Regions from separate parts of the Sphingobium sp. VMM genome, predicted to be linked through region 2. Evidence: riboswitches for the same ligand, from Rfam matches in the RefSeq annotation. Region 2 holds a riboswitch; the other holds the start of a gene.
The links. A riboswitch is a leader RNA that binds a small molecule or an ion and turns the genes downstream of it on or off. The one in region 2 is predicted to bind thiamine pyrophosphate.

Region 1 (9,123 bases), on a different contig from region 2:
CGGGCGTCACCTTCAGCACGTTGACGCGCGGGTCGGACGGCGGGGCATAGCCCTCGATCCGCACCGGGATGCGCGTCGCCTCGGCCACCTTCTCGACCTGCGCAATCAACTCCAGATAATCGTCCAGCGTCTTCACCGGCGGGATGAAGACGGACAGGAAATTGCCGCGCGGCTCGACCGTGACGGCGGTGCGCACCGCGCCTTCGATGAAGACCTGTTCCTGCCGGTCCTGATGCTCGGCGGTGGCGACTTCGGACCGCTCGAACCGTTCCGCCGGTGCGCTGGTTTCGGCTTCCGCCTCGGCACGATAATCGGCCAGCGGTTCGCGCGGCTCGCTCGTATCCTGCGGGTGGATATAGGGGAAATCGGACGGCGGCACATAGGGTAGGGTGCCCAGCGGCAGGCGGTATCCCAGTGCCGAATCCCCCGGCACCGCGAACAGCGCCTTGCGCCGCACCTTCCACACCTCGCTCTGCCAGCGCGGCGCGCTCGCCTGCGTCTGCCAGCGCTGGATCGGCAGCACATAGCCGACCGTCTTGGAAAGGCCGCCCTCGAACGCGCGCACCATCCGGCTGCGTTCCTCGGGATTGTCGAACTTGGGGTCGCCCGGCTCGGTATTGGCGGGCAGTTCCGCCTCCTTCACCGACCAGGCCAGCGCATCTTCGAACACCGGCTGGACGAAATCGGTCTCGACCCCCAGCCCTTCCGCCATGGCGGTGAGGAAGCGGCCGGCATCCTCGGCGGTAATGGTCGTATCGCCCGCCTCCGGCTCGCCCGCGATCAGCCCGGCATCGCGCCAGATCGGCACGCCGTCCGCGCGCCAGTAGATCGAATAGCCCCAGCGCGGCAGGCTTTCGCCCGGATACCATTTGCCCTGGCCATGGTGCAGCAGCGCGCCCGGCGCAAAACGGTCGCGCAGCCGCCGGATCAGCCGGTCGGCATAGCCCGCCTTGGTCGGGCCGACGGCATCGCCATTCCATTCGCCCGCCTGTGGATCATCGACCGCGACGAAGGTCGGCTCGCCACCGGTGGTCAGCCGCACATCCTGCGCGATCAGGTCGGCGTCCACTTGCTCGCCCAGCGCCATCAGCGACGCCCAGCGTCCCTCGGTAAAGGGCTTGGTGATCCGCACCGCCTCGGCAATGCGGCTGACATTCATGGCGAAATTGAAATCGACCTCGGCCGGTTCGGCCATGCCGCTGATCGGGGCTGCGGACCGATAATGGGGTGTGGCGCAGAGCGGGATATGGCCCTCGCCCGCAAACATGCCGCTGGTCGCATCAAGCGCGATCCAGCCGGCGCCGGGCACATAGGCCTCGGCCCAGGCATGCAGGTCGACCACATCCTGGGTAACGCCTTTGGGCCCCTCGATCGGCTCGACATCGGCAACCAGCTGGATCGAATAGCCCGACACGAAACGCGCGGCAAAGCCCAGCCGGCGCAGCAGCTGCACCAGCAGCCAAGCGGAATCGCGGCACGATCCGGTGCCGATGTCCAGCGTCTCCTCGGGCGTCTGCACCCCGGTTTCCATGCGGATGACATAGCCGATGCGCTGCTGCAGCTTGCTGTTCACATCGACCAGGAAGTCGATCGTCCGCCCCTCGAACGTGGCATGCTGGGCCACCAGTTCCTCGAACAACGGCCCCTGCATCTCGACGTCATAATAAGCGGCCAGATCGGTCTCCAGCTGCTCGTCATAGCTGAAGGGGTAATTTTCCGCATAGGGTTCGACGAAGAAGTCGAACGGGTTGATGATATCCAGATCGGCCAGCAGATCGACCTCGATACTGAAATGATCGACCGGATCGGGAAAGACGATCCGCGCCAGCCAGTTGCCGTGCGGATCCTGCTGCCAGTTGAGGAAATGGTTCGCCGGCTCGATCTTCAGCGCATAATTGGGGATCTTGGTGCGACTATGCGGCGCGGGCCGCAATCTTATCACTTGCGGACCCAGACGGATCGGGCGGCTATAGCGATAGGCGGTCAGGTGGTGCAGCGCGGCCTTGAGCATGATGCGATCAGAAACCACGCTTTGCTGCAATGCAATGCGAAACTGTCGCTTCGCCAAAGATTCTCGCAATTTCCGTTCGCGTCAGCCCCGGCCATCCCCTCATTTAACCGACGTCATCCCGGCCCCTTCGACAGGCTCAGGGCATGCTTGATCCGGGATCCATTCAGCGCTTTCGCGCGGGTGTAACGTCGAATGGATCCTGACTTCCGTCAGGATGACGCAGGTCGTGATTGGCAGGAAGCGACCAAAAGCGGCTGTAAAATCCTCCCCTGCAAGGTTCGGCAGAGGCACGCGACTCTGCCGAAGGGGACCACGAAGTGGTGGAGGGGTGTCACGCTATCGAGAGGGGGATACCCCTTCGTCTGGCCTTCGGCCAGCCACCTCCCCTTGCAGGGGAGGATAGTCTGAAAACGACCAAATGCGGACGTTTCCTACTCCCCTCCCTTCCAGGGAGGGGCCGGGGGTGGGTGCGCCGCGTAGCGGCGGTCTACGGTCGATAGGGCAGAAGCTCGCTGCGCTCGCAACCCACCCCACCCCCTCCCTGGAAGGGAGGGGCTATGTCTTGTTCCCACCCATCCCGGCCATTCGGCGCGCGCTGAATTTGTCTACGCGGCCTGGCCTCTATTTTCCCTCCAGCCTTTGGCTGAAATAGACCATCTGCATCGCCTGCAACCGCGCGCCCTGTTCGATATCTGCATCGCCAGAATGACCGCCGGCGGTATCCTCGTAGAAGAGATAGGGCAGGCCATAGTCCTTCAGCCGCGCGGCGAACTTGCGCGCATGCTGCGGGCCGACCCGGTCGTCCTTGGTCGTGGTCCAGATATAGGGCGTGGGATAGGCGACCCCCTTGCGGATATTGGCATAGGGCGAGATTGTCTCGAGAAACGCCTTTTCCTCCGGCACCGACACGCTGCCATATTCATCGACCCAGGACGCGCCGGCCGCGATCTGCTCGTATCGGATCATGTCGAGCAGCGGCACCTGGATCACCACCCCGTTCCAGAGGTCAGGATGCTGGTTGAACTCCACCCCCATCAAAAGCCCGCCATTGGACCCGCCATAGATGCCGAACTTCCTGGGGCTGGACAGTTTGCGGGCAAAGATGTCCTGCGCCACCGCCGCGAAATCATCATAGATGATCTGGCGTTTGGTCTTGAGGCCCGCCTCATGCCAGGCCGGGCCGAACTCGCCGCCGCCGCGGATATTGGCCAGCACGAAACTATTGCCCCGCTCCAGCCACAGCTTGCCGGTGATCGCGGCATAGCTGGGCGTCATCGGCACCTCGAAGCCGCCATAGGCGGTCATGATCGCCGGCGTGCTGCCGTCGGGCGTCATCCCCTTCTTGTGGACGATGAAATAGGGGATTTTCGTCCCGTCGCTCGATGTGGCCTCAAACTGCTCGACCACCAGCCCCGCCGCGTCGAACCGCGCCGGCATCGCCTTGACCTGCACCGGCTTGGGCTCGGCCGCGTCCATCGCCCATAATGTCGTCGGCGCCAGGAATCCTGCCACCGCCAGATAGGTCTTGTCGCTCTTGTCGGACGCGGCGACCGTGCTGATCGTCGCATTGTCGGGCAGCTCGACCGGCTGCGCAGCCCATCCCTTGGCGCCGCGCGCATAGACCCGCACCCGCCCGCGCACATTGTCATTGAGGCTCAGCACGACCCGATTCTGCGTCGCCACCACCCCGTCGATCGACTGGCGCGGCGTCGGCGCGAACAATATCTCGGGCGTCAGCACGCCGCCATCCTGCAGGGCTTTGAGCGCCACGCTCGCCAGCGCCCCGGCCGGCACGGTCACGCCGCCGCTGGTCCATTCCTCGCTGGTCTGGATCAGCACCTGCCCGTCGACCATGCCCTGCAACTGGCTTTTGGCCGGCAGCGCCAGCCGCTTCGTCCCCTGCGCCGTCAGCAGCCAGGTCTCGTTGCCGAAGAAGGTGACGCCGCGAAACAGGAAGGCGGCCCGATTGCCCTGCCCGTCGCTCAGCAGGATCGGCATCGACATCAGCTGGTCGCTCGCCGCGCCGCGAAACACTTCCTGCGCGTCCTCCAGCCTCTGCCCGCGCTTCAGCGTCTTGATGACGAAGGGATAGCCCGACTTGGTCAGGCTGTCCGCCCCCCAGTCGCGCGACAGGAGGAGCGTATCCTTGTCCAGCCATTCGGCATTCTGCTTGGCGTTGGGAATGTCGAACCCACCCGGCACGAAACGGCCATCGACCAGGTCGAACTCGCGCAGCCGCACCGCATCCTCGCCGCCGTCCGACAGCGCCAGCAGCGCGATCCGTTCCTCGGGGTCGAGGATGGTCGCGCCCTTCCACACCCATTTCCTGCCCTCGGCCCTGGACAGCGCATCCAGATCCAGCACGGTCGTCCAGCTCGGCGACGCCGACGCATAATCGGCCTCGGACGTATAGCGCCACACGCCCTGCGGATGGTCGGCATCGCGCCAGAAATTATAGATGCGGCCATGGATCAGCATCGGCATCGCGATCCGGTCCTTGGCCGACGCGATCGCCAGCGCTTGCCTGTAATAGCCGGCATAGCGCGGATCGCCCTGCAGCGTGGCGACGGTCGCCTTGTTCTCCGCTTCCACCCACTGCATCGCGCGCGGCCCGGTCCAGTCTTCCAGCCAGACAAACGGATCGTCGGCAGGCGCGGGGGCGGGCGCGCCAGCGCCGGTAAGCAGGGCAGCAGAAACCATCGTCAAAAACCTCTTCATTGCGCCCCCCTTTGTTGTCCTCAATCCCGCGCGAGCTGGCCCTTCAGATAGCGCCGCCGTAGCACCGCGCCCGCCACCAGCAAGGGCAGCGACGCGGCGCAGGCGACCAGCCCCAGCAGCATCGGCGACCAGCCCATCAGGCTATGAACGCCAAAGGCCGACGGCAGGATCAGCAGCAGCGCACCCAGCGTCAGCAGCCACAGCCCCCAGCGCCGCGGCCGCACCGCCACCATCCGCATCTCGTGCCGCAACGCCTTGCGCCGGGCCTTCTCGGAATCGGGATGGGGTGGGGCGCTGTTCTGCACGATCGGCCTCTTGCTGGATCTCCTTCCAATTATGGTCTCCATCGCCCCGGCGCAAGGCGATCGGCTCGCGAAGGGCTTCCCCTGTCGCTGCGCTTGCGCTATCCATTGCCCATATCCCCGGGGGACCGTCCGCAGACGGTTGAGAGGCGGCTTTGTGGCCGCGACCCGCTGAACCTGATCCAGTTGACACTGGCGTAGGGAGGGAAGCGCGTCGTGCCACTCGTCCCGTGACACCGCCCGCACTCTCTTTCCGCCTGAAGGAGAGAGAAGTTATGGCAGACGTCCCCGCCCGCACCGAAATGCGCGTTACTACGGGAGCCATTCGCGGCTCGAAGAAGATCCATATCGGCCCGCGCAAGGTTGCCATGCGCGAGATTCATCTGGAGCCGGGGAGCGGCGAGCCGCCTGTCCGCGTCTATGACACGTCCGGCCCCTATACCGATCCCGACGCCCGCATCGACATCATGGCCGGCCTCCAGCAGCTGCGCCGTGACTGGATCCGCGATCGCGGCGATGTCGAGGAATATGATGCGCGCGAAATCCGACCGGAAGATAATGGCCTCAAAGGCCCCGATCGCTCGGGCGGCGTCCAGCCCTTCCCCAATGTCGTCAAGCGCCCGCTGCGCGCCAAGCCCGGCGCCAACGTCTCCCAGATGCACTATGCCCGTCGCGGCATCATCACCCCGGAAATGGAATATGTCGCCGAGCGCGAAAATCTCGGCCGCGCCCGCCTCGCCGAATATGTCCGCGACGGCGAAAGCTGGGGCGCCTCCATCCCCGACTATGTGACCCCGGAATTCGTCCGCGATGAAGTCGCCCGCGGTCGCGCCATCATCCCGTCGAACATCAACCACCCGGAATCCGAGCCGATGGCGATCGGCCGCAATTTCCTGGTGAAGATCAACGCCAATATCGGCAACTCGGCGGTCGCCTCCGACGTCGCCTCCGAAGTCGACAAGCTGGTCTGGTCGATCCGCTGGGGCGCCGACACGGTGATGGACCTGTCGACCGGCCGCAACATCCATGACACGCGCGAATGGATCATCCGCAACTCGCCCGTGCCGATCGGCACCGTCCCCATCTATCAGGCGCTCGAAAAGGTCGGCGGCATTGCCGAAGACCTCACTTGGGACATTTTCCGCGATACTCTCATCGAACAGGCCGAACAGGGCGTCGACTATTTCACCATCCATGCGGGCGTCCGCCTGGCCTATATCCCGATGGCGGCCAGGCGCGTCACCGGCATCGTCTCGCGCGGCGGCTCGATCATGGCGAAATGGTGCCTGGCGCACCACAAGGAGAGCTTCCTCTACGATCATTTCGACGAGATCACGGAGATCATGAAGGCCTATGACATCGCCTATTCGCTGGGCGACGGCCTGCGCCCCGGCTCGATCGCGGACGCCAATGACGAAGCGCAATTCTCCGAACTCTACACGCTGGGCGAACTGACCCACCGTGCCTGGAAACAGGATGTGCAGGTGATGATCGAAGGCCCCGGCCATGTGCCGATGCACAAGATCAAGGAGAATATGGAAAAGCAGCTGCAGGTCTGCGGCGAAGCGCCCTTCTATACGCTCGGGCCGCTCACCACCGACATCGCGCCGGGCTATGACCATATCACCAGCGGCATCGGCGCGGCGCAGATCGGCTGGTATGGCACGGCGATGCTCTGCTACGTCACGCCCAAGGAGCATCTGGGCCTGCCCGACCGCGACGATGTGAAGGTCGGCGTCGTCACTTACAAGCTCGCCGCCCACGCCGCCGACCTGGCCAAGGGCCACCCCGCCGCCAAGGTCCGCGACGACGCGCTCAGCCGCGCCCGCTTCGAGTTCCGCTGGCGCGACCAGTTCAACCTGAGCCTCGATCCCGACACGGCCGAACAATATCACGACCAGACCCTGCCGGCCGAAGGTGCCAAGAGCGCCCATTTCTGCTCCATGTGCGGCCCTAAATTCTGCTCGATGAAGATCACCCAGGAAGTGCGCGACTTCGCCGCCAGGAAGAACCAGCCCGCCGACGGTTTCCTAGAAGCCGGTCTCACCGGCGCGGAAGTCGCCGAAGCCAGCAAGGCCGCCGCGTTGAAAGGCATGGAAGAGATGAGCAAACTCTTCAAGGAAACCGGCAGCGAACTCTATATGGGCGCCGGCGGCAGGGAGCATGATTGAGGCTTTGGCACCCGGTAACTTTCTCGATTTTACCGGGTGATCCGCTCACCGCTTCATTATAGATGGTTCGGCATCCTATGGGGAACCGTGACCGATGCCGACCATCTTGCGCCTCGATGGCTATCGCTTCTATTTCTACAGCCACGAACCCAATGAACCGCCCCATGTCCATGTCGACAAGGGCGGCGCTTCGATCAAGGTCTGGCTAGACCCTATATCCCTCGCAAGGAACACCGGCTTTCGTCGCCAGGAGATAAATGGCATAATCACGATGGTGGAGGCCCATCGGGCGCGCCTGCTGGAGGCTTGGCATGAATATTTCGGCTAGGATCACCGACGAACGTGTTGCCGATGTTCGCTGCGATGCGGATAGCCTGATCGTCGACCTGATGGACGGTCGGACCATCTCTGTCCCCCTTGCCTGGTATCCACGCCTTGCCAGCGCGACACCCGATCAGCGTGCCGTTTGGGAAGTCGCCGGTGGTGGCTATGGCATTCATTGGCCGGATATTGACGAGGATCTCAGCACGGAAGGATTGCTCCGGGGAGCGCCTGCGCCGGTACACCATGCTCGGTAAGCCTTCAGACTATGCCGAGTTTGCGGCAGCAATGCTGCTGGCCGAGCGGATCATGTGTGAAGATCGCGTCATATTATGCGTGTGGGCGAACTAGCGCTTCGGTTCCGCCAATATCCCCTGTCCTACACGGCGATCCTCTGATCTACCCTGGGGAATGACACAGTCCATCCCCGCCCGCGCAGCCCGCGCGCATGGTCGGCATGTCGCCATCCAGCGCGCATCGTCTGCGCCGCCGCCTCGCCGGCACTGCCTTCGACCGGGACTGGAGCAACGCGCTGACGCTCCATGCCCAGGCGATGGCCGACCCGATCGCCACCCAGCTTCGCCCGCAGACCGCGACGCGGCGCTGAGGCATATCGGTGCAAAACAGGTGCAGACTAGTCGCGTCACCGGGGCATCATGGGCGCGTTATGCGTCGCCCCGGTGGCGCGTTCTGATGCAGAGCAGGCGCGTGGGTGACGCGCTGCCGGTGCAAAAGTGGCGCAAATGCCCCGGAAAGGTCGATAACGCTGTGAACTTCGGGTGTGACCCTGCGCCCTTCGTCCGTGCGGGCTTGCAGGATCGCCGAAAATATGAGAACAAATAACGAACATGATTCGTCCTCAGAGGAGGAAGTCCATGGTTCATCGTCTCGCTTCGTTATTGCCGCTGCTGCTCGCCGCGATCATCGTCGGCGCGCCCGATCCGGCAGCGGCCAAGCCCGATTTTTCTCATGTCACCTCGCGCGAACAGGCGGAGGCGCTGGTGGCGACCGGGGCGCTGGTGCGCATCTATCTCTTCCCGATCCGTCTGGGCGGGCCGAGGCGCAAGGCGAATATCAGCTATGTCCCACCCGAAGCGGGCGCCGCGCTCGACCAGATTAGCGGCACGCTACAGCGCTTCACCCGTGAGGGGCTGGTCGATCAGTTCAGGATCATACCCGAATATCGCGGCACCAGTTTCGTGCCGACGCGCATCAACATGCATGCCACCCATAGCGGGCAGGAGGGCGGCTTCCACCCGAGCATCGCGATATGGTGACGGTCGGCGCGCAGCAGGCGCCGCCGGTTCAGGCCTCCAGCATGCGCAGGGTGCGGCGCTTCTTCCAGTCGAGTACCACCTGGATGCGCATGCTCCAGCTGCCGTCCCAGTCGACTGCCAGGTCATGGGCGTCGAGCTGGGCGGCGATCCGCCGGCCGATGTCGAGCGCCGCCGCCTCGCCGGCTGCGCAGGCGCCGTAATTGAGGTAGAGCGCCTCGCCCTCCACCGCCGCCTCGGTGTCCTGCATGTGGAAAAAGGCATAGCCCTCGGCCGGGCGCCCTTCGCCGATCGCTTCCTCGATCTCGTCCCAGATCTCGATCGCG
Region 2 (9,123 bases):
CTGGCGGATCGACACCTATCGCACGCGTCAGCCCGAAAAGGCCAAGCCGACGCTAGCGAACGTGACGATCGTCGCAAACGGCGCCGAGGCCGAATGGGCTAAGCTGTCGGCGGTCGCCGCCGGCGTTGCCTTCACCCGCGAACTGGTGTCGGAACCGGCCAACATCCTCTATCCCGAAAGCTTCGTCGCGCGCTGCCAGCATCTGGCCGAGCTGGGCATCAAGATCACCGTGCTGGACCGTGCGGCGATGACGGACCTCGGCATGGGCGCGCTGCTGGGCGTGGCGCAGGGGTCTGCGCGTGAAGCGCGGCTGCTGGCGATGGAATGGGACGGCACCGATGGCGCCGCGCAAAAGCCGGTGGTGTTCATCGGCAAGGGCGTGACCTTCGACACCGGCGGCATTTCGCTCAAGCCTGGCCCCGGCATGGAAGATATGAAGTGGGACATGGGCGGCGCCGGCGCCGTGGCGGGCGCTATGAAGGCGCTGGCCGGTCGCAAGGCCAAGGCCCGCGTGGTCGGCATCTGTGGCCTGGTTGAGAATATGCCCGACGCCAATGCCCAGCGCCCCGGCGACATCGTGACGTCGATGTCGGGCCAGACGATCGAGGTGCTGAACACCGACGCGGAAGGCCGTCTGGTGCTGTGCGACGCGGTGACCTGGGCGCAGAAGACCTATGAACCCGAAGTGGTGATCGACCTCGCTACCCTGACGGGCGCGATGATGATCGCGCTCGGCAGCGAGCATGGCGGCCTGTTCGCCAACGACGATGCGCTGGCCGACGACCTGCTGGCGGCGGGCAAGACCAGCGGCGAGAAGCTGTGGCGCTTCCCGCTGTCGGAGGCCTATGACAAGCTGATCGACAGCCCGATCGCCGACATGAAGAATATCGGCCCGCGCTTCGCTGGCTCGATCACCGCTGCCCAGTTCATCAAGCGCTTCGTCAACGAAGGCGTGAAGTGGGCGCATCTCGACATTGCCGGCATGGTCTGGTCGGACAAGCCCGGCGCCACCGCCGACAAGGGCGCGACCGGCTATGGCGTGCGCCTGATCGACCAGCTGGTGGCCGACAAGTTCGAGCGCTGAAGCCGGTGCAGGTCGACTTCTACCAGCTGAGCCGCGATCCCGTGGAAGGGGTGCTGCCCGCGATCGCGGCACGCATCCTGGACATGGGCGCGCGGCTGCTGGTGGTGGCCGACGAGCCGGAACGGCTGGCCCGCATATCGGCGGGCCTATGGGCGGGGCCACCTGAAAGCTTCCTGGCCAATGGGCTGGCAGGCGACGGGGTGGACGCCGCCCAGCCGGTGCTGCTGGCGCAGAGCTGCGACGCTGCCAATGGCGCCAGGCATATCGCGCTGGCGGACGGAATATGGCGCGAGGAGGCGCTGGGCTTTGATCGCGCCTTCTATTTCTTCGATGCGGACACGATCGACGGGGCGCGGGCCAGCTGGCGGGCGCTCAGCAAGCGCGAAGGGGTGACCCCGCGCTTCTGGCGGCAGGAAGGCCGCAAATGGGTGCAGGGGCCGTGAACGCCCGGAAATAGGGACTTCTACCAAGCCCACTCGCGCCCCTCTTGCGAAGTGATCCGGCCCGGTCTAAAGGGCGCGCAACTTTATTCCAACAATCCGGAGTTATGAGGGCCATGGCCGTCACGCGCACTTTTTCGATCATCAAGCCCGACGCAACCCGTCGCAACCTGACCGGCGCCGTCACCAAGATGCTGGAAGAAGCCGGCCTGCGCGTCGTCGCTTCCAAGCGCATCCGCATGAGCCGCGAGCAGGCCGAAGGCTTCTACGCCGTTCACAAGGAACGCCCCTTCTTCGCTGACCTGGTCGCCTTCATGATCTCGGGCCCGGTCGTCGTCCAGGTTCTGGAAGGCGAAAACGCCGTGACCCGCAACCGCGACATCATGGGCGCCACCAACCCGGCCAATGCCGACGCCGGCACCATCCGCAAGGAACTGGCCGAATCGATCGAAGCCAATTCGGTCCATGGTTCGGACAGCGAAGAAAATGCCGCGATCGAGATCGCCTATTTCTTCAAGCCCGAAGAAATCGTCGGCTAAATCCGACATCCGTCCCCGGACGAGCAAAAGGCCCGGCGCTCCCGCAAGGAGCGGCCGGGTTTTTTGTGGTTGGGATGACGGATTTGGGTGGGGTCGGCTTACGCGAAATCAGATGGGCGATAAGGACGCTTGCGCCCTATGAGGGCCGCATTTGTATGCGGCAACCGAAGTTCAAATCGCTTCAACTCGCGAGCGGCATCAACGTCTCCAAGCTTAGCAGCACGCGCCAGCCAATGCCGATATCCGCGGAGATCACGTCCATTGAATGCGTTCATAGCAAGATGCTGCGCGGCGGTCAGGTGACCACGACGAAATGCTCGATAGGCAAGGCCTGCTTGGCTAAATGGATTGGCAAGGCTACCGGGCTTGTCGAATGTGCTGCCAAGTTCCGTCATCGCTAATGGATCGCGTTGAAAGGAAAGGTGCCAGATTATAGGCATAGCATAGCCAGTTTTGTGATTGTCGCGGATACCCCAGTATCGATCCCAGAGACGATCATTTTTGCTCATAGCTCATCAATGCCATTCACACCGAACGTCCGCAATCGGGAGCAACTCCCGAGATTTGGACGGCAAAAACTGGTCGCTTGCGGCCTGCCTGAACGTGGCCGGGCGGCCCTAGCCTTTTGTCTGGCGCGCCCAGCGGGCGTCGATCTGGGACTGGGCGCCGGCGCCCTGGGCGTGGCTGACCAGGGACAGGCCGCGCAGGGTCAGTTTATGGCCGGACAGCCATTTGCCGGCGATGCCATAGCCGATGTCGTAGACGGCGGAATCGCTGTGGGCGTCGCCATTGACGACGAACTGGGTGACGATGGTCACCGGCAGTTTCTCGTCGCCGATGCTGTCGTCGGGCAGCTTGGCGGCGTTGCGCGCCTTTTTCAGCGCATCCTCGAACCAGCCGGCCTCGATCCGCGGTTCGCCGGTGGTGTCGACCGGGGCGATGCCGAGCGCCCTGGGGAAATGGATGGTCTGGCTCTGCACCAGCTGATCGGGGTCTGCGGGCTTGAGCGTCAGCCGGCTGTCGCCATCGGCCGCGGCGTTGAGCACCAGCCGGGCGGCGCGGGCGGAGGCCTTGCTGCTTTCGGCGGCCTTGCTGGCGCGCTCGTCCTTCTTGTCGGCCCAGTTGAGATAGAGGGTGAGGGCGGAGATCAGCACCGCCGCCACCGCCAGCAATTCGCCCAGCGTGATCCAGCGCCGGCGGATGCGGGCGGCTTCCTCCTTGCGGGTCTCCTGCTTGGCTTCGGGGCTGTCGCTCATCGGGTCAGGCCGTCTGGGGCGGGACTTCGAACTTGTCGATCACCCATTCCTCCGCCTGCGCCTCGCCGATCCATTCCTGCATCCAGGGATGGGCGATGATCGCGCGCATATAGGCTTCGGCAAAGCGGGCGACGGGCAGCTGATAGGTGATGAAGCGGGTCACGACGGGCGCGAACATCAAGTCGACGGCGCCGAACTCGCCGAACAGGAAGTCGCCCTCGCCACCATAGCGGGCGCGGGCCTGGGCCCAGAGCTGCATGATACGGCTGATGTCGTGAGCAACGGCCTCCGACGGCGGGACCGGATCATAGATCTGGCGGATGTTCATGCTGTGCTCGCGGCGGAGCGCGGCGAAGCTGCTGTGCATTTCGGCCGCCATCGAGCGGGCCATGGCGCGGGCACCCGGATCGGTCGGCCAGAACTGGTCGCCCCCGGTCTTTTCATTGAGATATTCGACGATGGCCAGGCTGTCCCACACGACGATGTCGTCGCCATCCCACAGGATCGGCACCTTGCCGGAGGAGGGGGCGAACTCATCGCCCTCGCGACGCTTTTCCCATTCCTCGTCATAGAGAGGGACCACCACTTCCTCGAACGGAAGGCCGGAGAGCTTGCACGCCAGCCAGCCGCGCAGCGACCAGCTCGAATAGGCCTTGTTGCCAATGAACAGCTTCATCATGGCCATGTCTTAGCCGGGCGGGCTTCGATAAGTCGAGAGCCGATAGAGAGGGCTTTCCACTTCGCGTCGAAACGCCTAAGGGGCGGGCATCCCCGGGGGGCCGCTCATGCGCGGCTGAGAGGTGGTCAGCAGACCACGACCCGCTGAACCTGATCCGGCTGATACCGGCGTAGGGAGGGCAAGGCGGCAGGTCCGTCGTCCCTCCTGTGGAGTGGACGTGAGATGAAGACTGCCCGATTGCCCCATGTTGGAAGCGCCTGCCTGACGCTGGCCCTGTTGATGATTGCATCGCCCGTAATGGCGGAGGATGAGCTGGACCAGTCGACCAATATCCAGGTCGTCGGCCATCCCGACCCCGAAGGCTTGTTGCCCGATCAGAGCGCGCCCAAGGCGGTGAGCGCGATCTCCACCGACTTCATCATCAAGCAGGCGCCGACGCTCAACGCCTTCCAGCTGGTCAACCTGCTGCCCGGCGCCAATGTCTCGTCCAGCGACCCCTATGGCCTGTCGGCATCGTCCAGCCTGACGTTGCGCGGCCTGGGCCAGGACCAGATCGGCGTGCTGATGGAAGGCGCGCCGCAGAACGATATCGGCTATTATTATGCCTATCCCTCGCAATTCGCCGATGCGGAGAATGTGCGGCAGGTGATGCTGGCGCAGGGCGCGGCAGATATTGACTCGCCGGTGATCGCGGCGGCCGGCGGCCTGTTGTCGCTGACGCTGGATGATCCCAGGGCGGAGGCGGGCGGCCTCGTCAACCTGTCGGTCGGTTCCTATGACGAGCGGCGCGTCTTTGCGCGGATCGACACGGGGCGGATCGGATCGACCGGGCTGAAGGGCTTCATTTCCTATTCCAACAACCGCGCCGACAACTGGCGCGGGGCAGGCCATGACCAGCGCCAGCATATCGATGCCAAGCTGCTGAACGAATGGGGCGAGGGCAACCGGGCGAGCATCGCCTTTTCCTTCAACGACGCCAAGACATCGACCTATCCCAGCCCCAGCAAGACGGACTGGGAAGCCTCTGGCCGCGGCTATAATTTCGACGAGACCTATAGCGAGGGGAACACCAACTACTGGCGCCTCTATCGCGCGCCGTTCCGCAATTTCTATGTCGCGGCGCCCGTCCACCTGAAGCTGAGTGACACGCTGAGCTTCGACAGCAGCGCCTATCTGCAGATGGGGCATGGCAATTCGCCCTATGGCACGCAGCTCGCCACCACCGGCAATTATCTGGGCACCGAGGAACAGACCCAGCCGATCGACCTGCCCGGTGCGGTCGATGGCGTCGCAACGGTGCTGGGCAACTGGACCGGCAAGCAGTTCCGCGTCGGCGACGTCAGCAAGCTGACGCTGCAGGCCGGCGCGCATCGGATCGTCGCTGGCCTGTGGTTCGACTATGGCACCGACCGGGTGACGCAATCCTATACGTCGATCGATGCCGATGGCCGGCCGGTCGACCAGTGGGGCTATCAGGACAAGGCGATCCGCACCGCCGACGGGCGCCTGCTCGCCTATGAAAATCAGCGCACGGAGACGGTCACCAAGGGCTTCTTCCTGGCCGACAGCATTGCGGTGACGCCCAAGCTGGGCATCGACATTGGTTTCAAGGGCGTCAACCTGCTGCGCAACGGGCGCAATTATCTGCCCGGCCCGCAATCGACGGTACGGATCGACAGCTTCGCCGCGCTGCCGCGGGCGGCGATCCATTATCAGCTGGACGACCGGCAGCAGCTGTTCGCCAACATCACCACCAGTTTCCGCACGCCCAACGAGTTCGCGCTCTACAACAGCTATTATGGCGGCGAACTGGTTAGCCAGGGCACCAATGCCCTGAAGAATGAATATTCGATCTCGCAGGAGCTGGGCTATCGCTATATCGGCCCCAGCCTGTCCTTCTCGCTGACCGGTTTCCATTATCATTTCCGCAATCGCCAGGTGGCGACGGTGATCGACAGCGGCGGCGCGCTGGTCAATTCGACCATCAACGCCGGTAGCCAGAGCAGCTATGGCCTGGATGGCGAGATCGACTATCGCCCGGCCAAGGGGATGAGCATCTATGCTTCGGCCGAATATCTGCACACGCGTCTGAACGACGATCTGGCGATCAACGGCGATTATCTGCCGACCAGGGGCAAGCGGGCGGTGTCGGCCCCCAGCTTCCAGTTCGCGCTGGGCAGCACCTATGATGACGGCCGGCTGTTCGGCAGCAGCGCGCTCAAATATGTCGGCCGCCAATATGCGACCTTCATGAATGACGAGAGCATCAAGGGCTATGCCACGCTGGACCTGTCGGTCGGCGTGCATCTGGCCGGGCTGATCGACGCGCAGGTTATGGACCTGCGCATCAACGCGATCAACGTCACCAATCCGCGCGTCCTGTCGGGCGTCTATTCGATCAGCACCAACGCGCAGGACACGGTCGGGCGCAACGGCACGCTGATCGCCGGTTCGGCGCCGACCTATTATGTCGGCAGTGGGCGCGCCGTGGTGGCGACGCTGTCGCGCGCCTTCTGACGATGAGCGCCGCCGCTCCGCATCTGGTCCATGGCATGGGGCTGGCGCTGGAGGCGCCGGCCTGGCCGGCGATCACGGCGGAGGAGGCCGCGGCGGTGCTGGCCCATTTTCCCGACGCTGGCCGGCTGGCGGCGCTGGCCTGGCATTCGCCGCGCCCCTTTTCGGCGGCAGCGCTGGTCGAGACGGATCGCGGCCCGCTGTTCCTGAAGCGGCATCACCAGCGCTTGCGGACGCCGGCGGCGCTGGCCGAGGAGCATGGCTATATGGCGCATCTGCGCGGTGCCGGACTGGCGGTGCCCGACGTGCTGCGCGCGACCGATGGTGCCAGCGCGATGGCGCTGGGCGAATGGAGCTATGAGTTGCATCGCCAGGCGCCGGGTATCGATCTTTATCGCGATCGCCAGTCCTGGACGCCCTTCCTGTCGCCCGGTCACGCCTTCGCGGCTGGTGTTGCACTGGCGCAACTGCATCGGGCGGCGGCCGGTTTCGCCGCGCCGGCACGCGGGTCGCATCCGTTGGTGTCGAGCTTCACCATATTGCCTGCCGTCGATCCGCTGGTCGCAGCGGACGCCTATGTCGCGGCGCGACCGGCGGTGGCGGCCTTCCTGGCGGATATGCCCTGGCGGTCGGAACTGGCGCGGCTGTTCGCGGCATTGGGGGAGGGGCTGGCGCCGCGGCTGGCGGAGCAGCCTGCGCTCTGGACCCATAATGACTGGCATCCCTCCAACCTGCTCTGGTCGGCGGAAGGCGCGGTCAGCAGCATCTTCGATTTCGGCCTGTCGACCCGCAGCTGCGCACTGCATGATCTGGCCACCGCGATCGAGCGGACGGCGATTCCCTGGCTGACGCTGGATCAGGGCCGGCTGGCCGAGCCGGCGGATGTGGATGGGGCGCTGGCCTTGCTGGCGGGCTATCGCAGTGTCCTGCCGCTGGCGCCTGCCGAGATCGATACGCTGCTGCGCCTGCTACCGCTGGTCCATGTCGAGTTCGCCCTGACCGAGATCGACTATTTCTTCGGCATATTGGCCGATCGCGAAGGCGCGATGCTGGCCTGGCAGGCTTATCTGGTCGGCCATGCCGACTGGTTCCTGTCGGGGGCGGGGCAGGGCTTTCTGGCGCAACTTCGCGAGGGAGTGGCGGGCTGATGTCTGTGCTGGAGATCATTGCCGTCATCATCAGCTTCCTCGGCATCTGGCTGACGGCGCGGCGGCATCTGCTGTGCTGGCCGGTCAACCTGATGGCCTGCGCCCTGTATGCCAAGCTGTTCCTGGACGTGCGCCTCTATGCCGACATGGTGCTGCAGGGGCTGTTCGGCATCGCCATCGTCTATGGCTGGATCGGCTGGATCGGCTGGGCGCGGGGCAAGCGCGACGAGGGCGAGGTAAGGGTGGTGGCGCTGCCGCCGATGCGGGCCGCCAAGGGGCTGGCGCTGGGCGCACTCTGTGCCGGCGCGATCGGCTGGTTCACCCATCATTATACCGATGCGGCGCTGCCCTGGATGGATTCGGCGCTGAGCAGTTTCAGCCTGGTCGCCCAATATTGGACGGCGCGGCGCCATGCGGCGAGCTGGCTGCTGTGGATCGTGGTCGACATTTTCTATGTCGGCATGTTCGCGTTCAAGGGATTGTGGCTGACGGCCGGTCTCTATGCCGCGATGATCGGACTGGCGGTGCTGGGCTATTGGCGCTGGCGGCAGGCGATGGGTCGCAGCGCAACCTGAACAAGGCTGCTGCCTTGAGTCGGCAGGGATCGGATCTATCTGGAAAATGGAGGCCCGAGCCGGAATCGAACCGGCGTGCAAGGATTTGCAGTCCTCTGCGTCACCACTCCGCCATCGGGCCTTCCGTGCGGTGGAGGCGGCAAATGTCCGCCTTTGATCGCAAAGTCAAGCGCGGGAAGGCGAACAATCCCAAGAATCTCGCTCTCCATCGTGGAAAGCCGCTTGGCGCGGGGGAAATGCTGATTTAGAGGTCCGGTAATCCCCTAAGTGTATTGCATTGCCAATACAGTTGTGCCAAGCGAGGAACTATCGTGACCGAGCAGAACTTTTCTTCGATGCGGACCGCCATGGTCGAGAGCCAGCTGCGCACCAGCGCCGTGGACGATCAGCGCGTGATCGCCGTGATGGCGAAGGTGCCGCGCGAGGACTATGTCCCCGCCGAGCGCCGGGCCATGACCTATGTCGATCGCCCGATCCCGCTGGACGGCGACCGTGCGCTGAACCCGCCGCTGGTCACTGGCCGTCTGCTCAAGGAAGCCGATGTCCAGGCCGGCGAGAAGGTGCTGCTGATCGGCGCCGCGACCGGCTACAGCGCGGCGCTGCTCGCCGAGCTGGGTGCGCAGGTGACGGCAGTCGAGGTCGAGGGTGGCGCGGAGATCGCGGTGCCCGGCGTGACCGTGGTGCGTGGCCCGCTGGCCGCCGGCGCATCGGCCGGTGCGCCCTATGATGTTCTTTTCATTGACGGCGCGGTGGAGGAAGTCCCCGCTGCGCTCGTCCAGCAGCTAGTCGATGGGGGACGGGTGGTGACGGGCGTCGTCGAACGCGGTGTCGCTCGCCTGTGCAGCGGCCGCGCGGTGGCGGGCGTGCTGGGTCTCGCCAGCCTTACCG

Region 1: it holds a riboswitch for thiamine pyrophosphate, as region 2 does, so the genes downstream of both, thiC (phosphomethylpyrimidine synthase ThiC) here and ACUCV3_RS22445 (TonB-dependent receptor) in region 2, are expected to answer to the same signal.

Annotation. Positions count from the first base shown of each region.
Region 1 covers NZ_JBXGSI010000012.1:33,792-42,914, forward strand. Annotated here, with positions in the region: gene ACUCV3_RS16240 (transglutaminase family protein) at 1-2,011, opposite strand, end outside; gene ACUCV3_RS16245 (prolyl oligopeptidase family serine peptidase) at 2,633-4,729, opposite strand; gene ACUCV3_RS16250 (hypothetical protein) at 4,750-5,034, opposite strand; TPP riboswitch at 5,143-5,252, shown strand; gene thiC (phosphomethylpyrimidine synthase ThiC) at 5,307-7,202, shown strand; gene ACUCV3_RS16260 (DUF4160 domain-containing protein) at 7,297-7,530, shown strand; gene ACUCV3_RS16265 (DUF2442 domain-containing protein) at 7,514-7,780, shown strand; partial or broken gene ACUCV3_RS16270 (LysR family transcriptional regulator) at 7,966-8,130, shown strand; gene ACUCV3_RS16275 (hypothetical protein) at 8,399-8,800, shown strand; gene ACUCV3_RS16280 (DUF6891 domain-containing protein) at 8,829-9,123, opposite strand, start outside.
Region 2 covers NZ_JBXGSI010000021.1:93,383-102,505, reverse strand. Annotated here, with positions in the region: gene ACUCV3_RS22475 (leucyl aminopeptidase) at 1-1,084, shown strand, start outside; gene ACUCV3_RS22470 (DNA polymerase III subunit chi) at 1,090-1,527, shown strand; gene ndk (nucleoside-diphosphate kinase) at 1,641-2,063, shown strand; gene ACUCV3_RS22460 (hypothetical protein) at 2,162-2,572, opposite strand; gene ACUCV3_RS22455 (hypothetical protein) at 2,681-3,319, opposite strand; gene ACUCV3_RS22450 (glutathione S-transferase family protein) at 3,324-3,998, opposite strand; TPP riboswitch at 4,082-4,191, shown strand; gene ACUCV3_RS22445 (TonB-dependent receptor) at 4,221-6,515, shown strand; gene ACUCV3_RS22440 (phosphotransferase enzyme family protein) at 6,518-7,660, shown strand; gene pnuC (nicotinamide riboside transporter PnuC) at 7,660-8,235, shown strand; tRNA gene ACUCV3_RS22430 (tRNA-Cys) at 8,283-8,356, opposite strand; gene ACUCV3_RS22425 (protein-L-isoaspartate O-methyltransferase family protein) at 8,547-9,123, shown strand, end outside.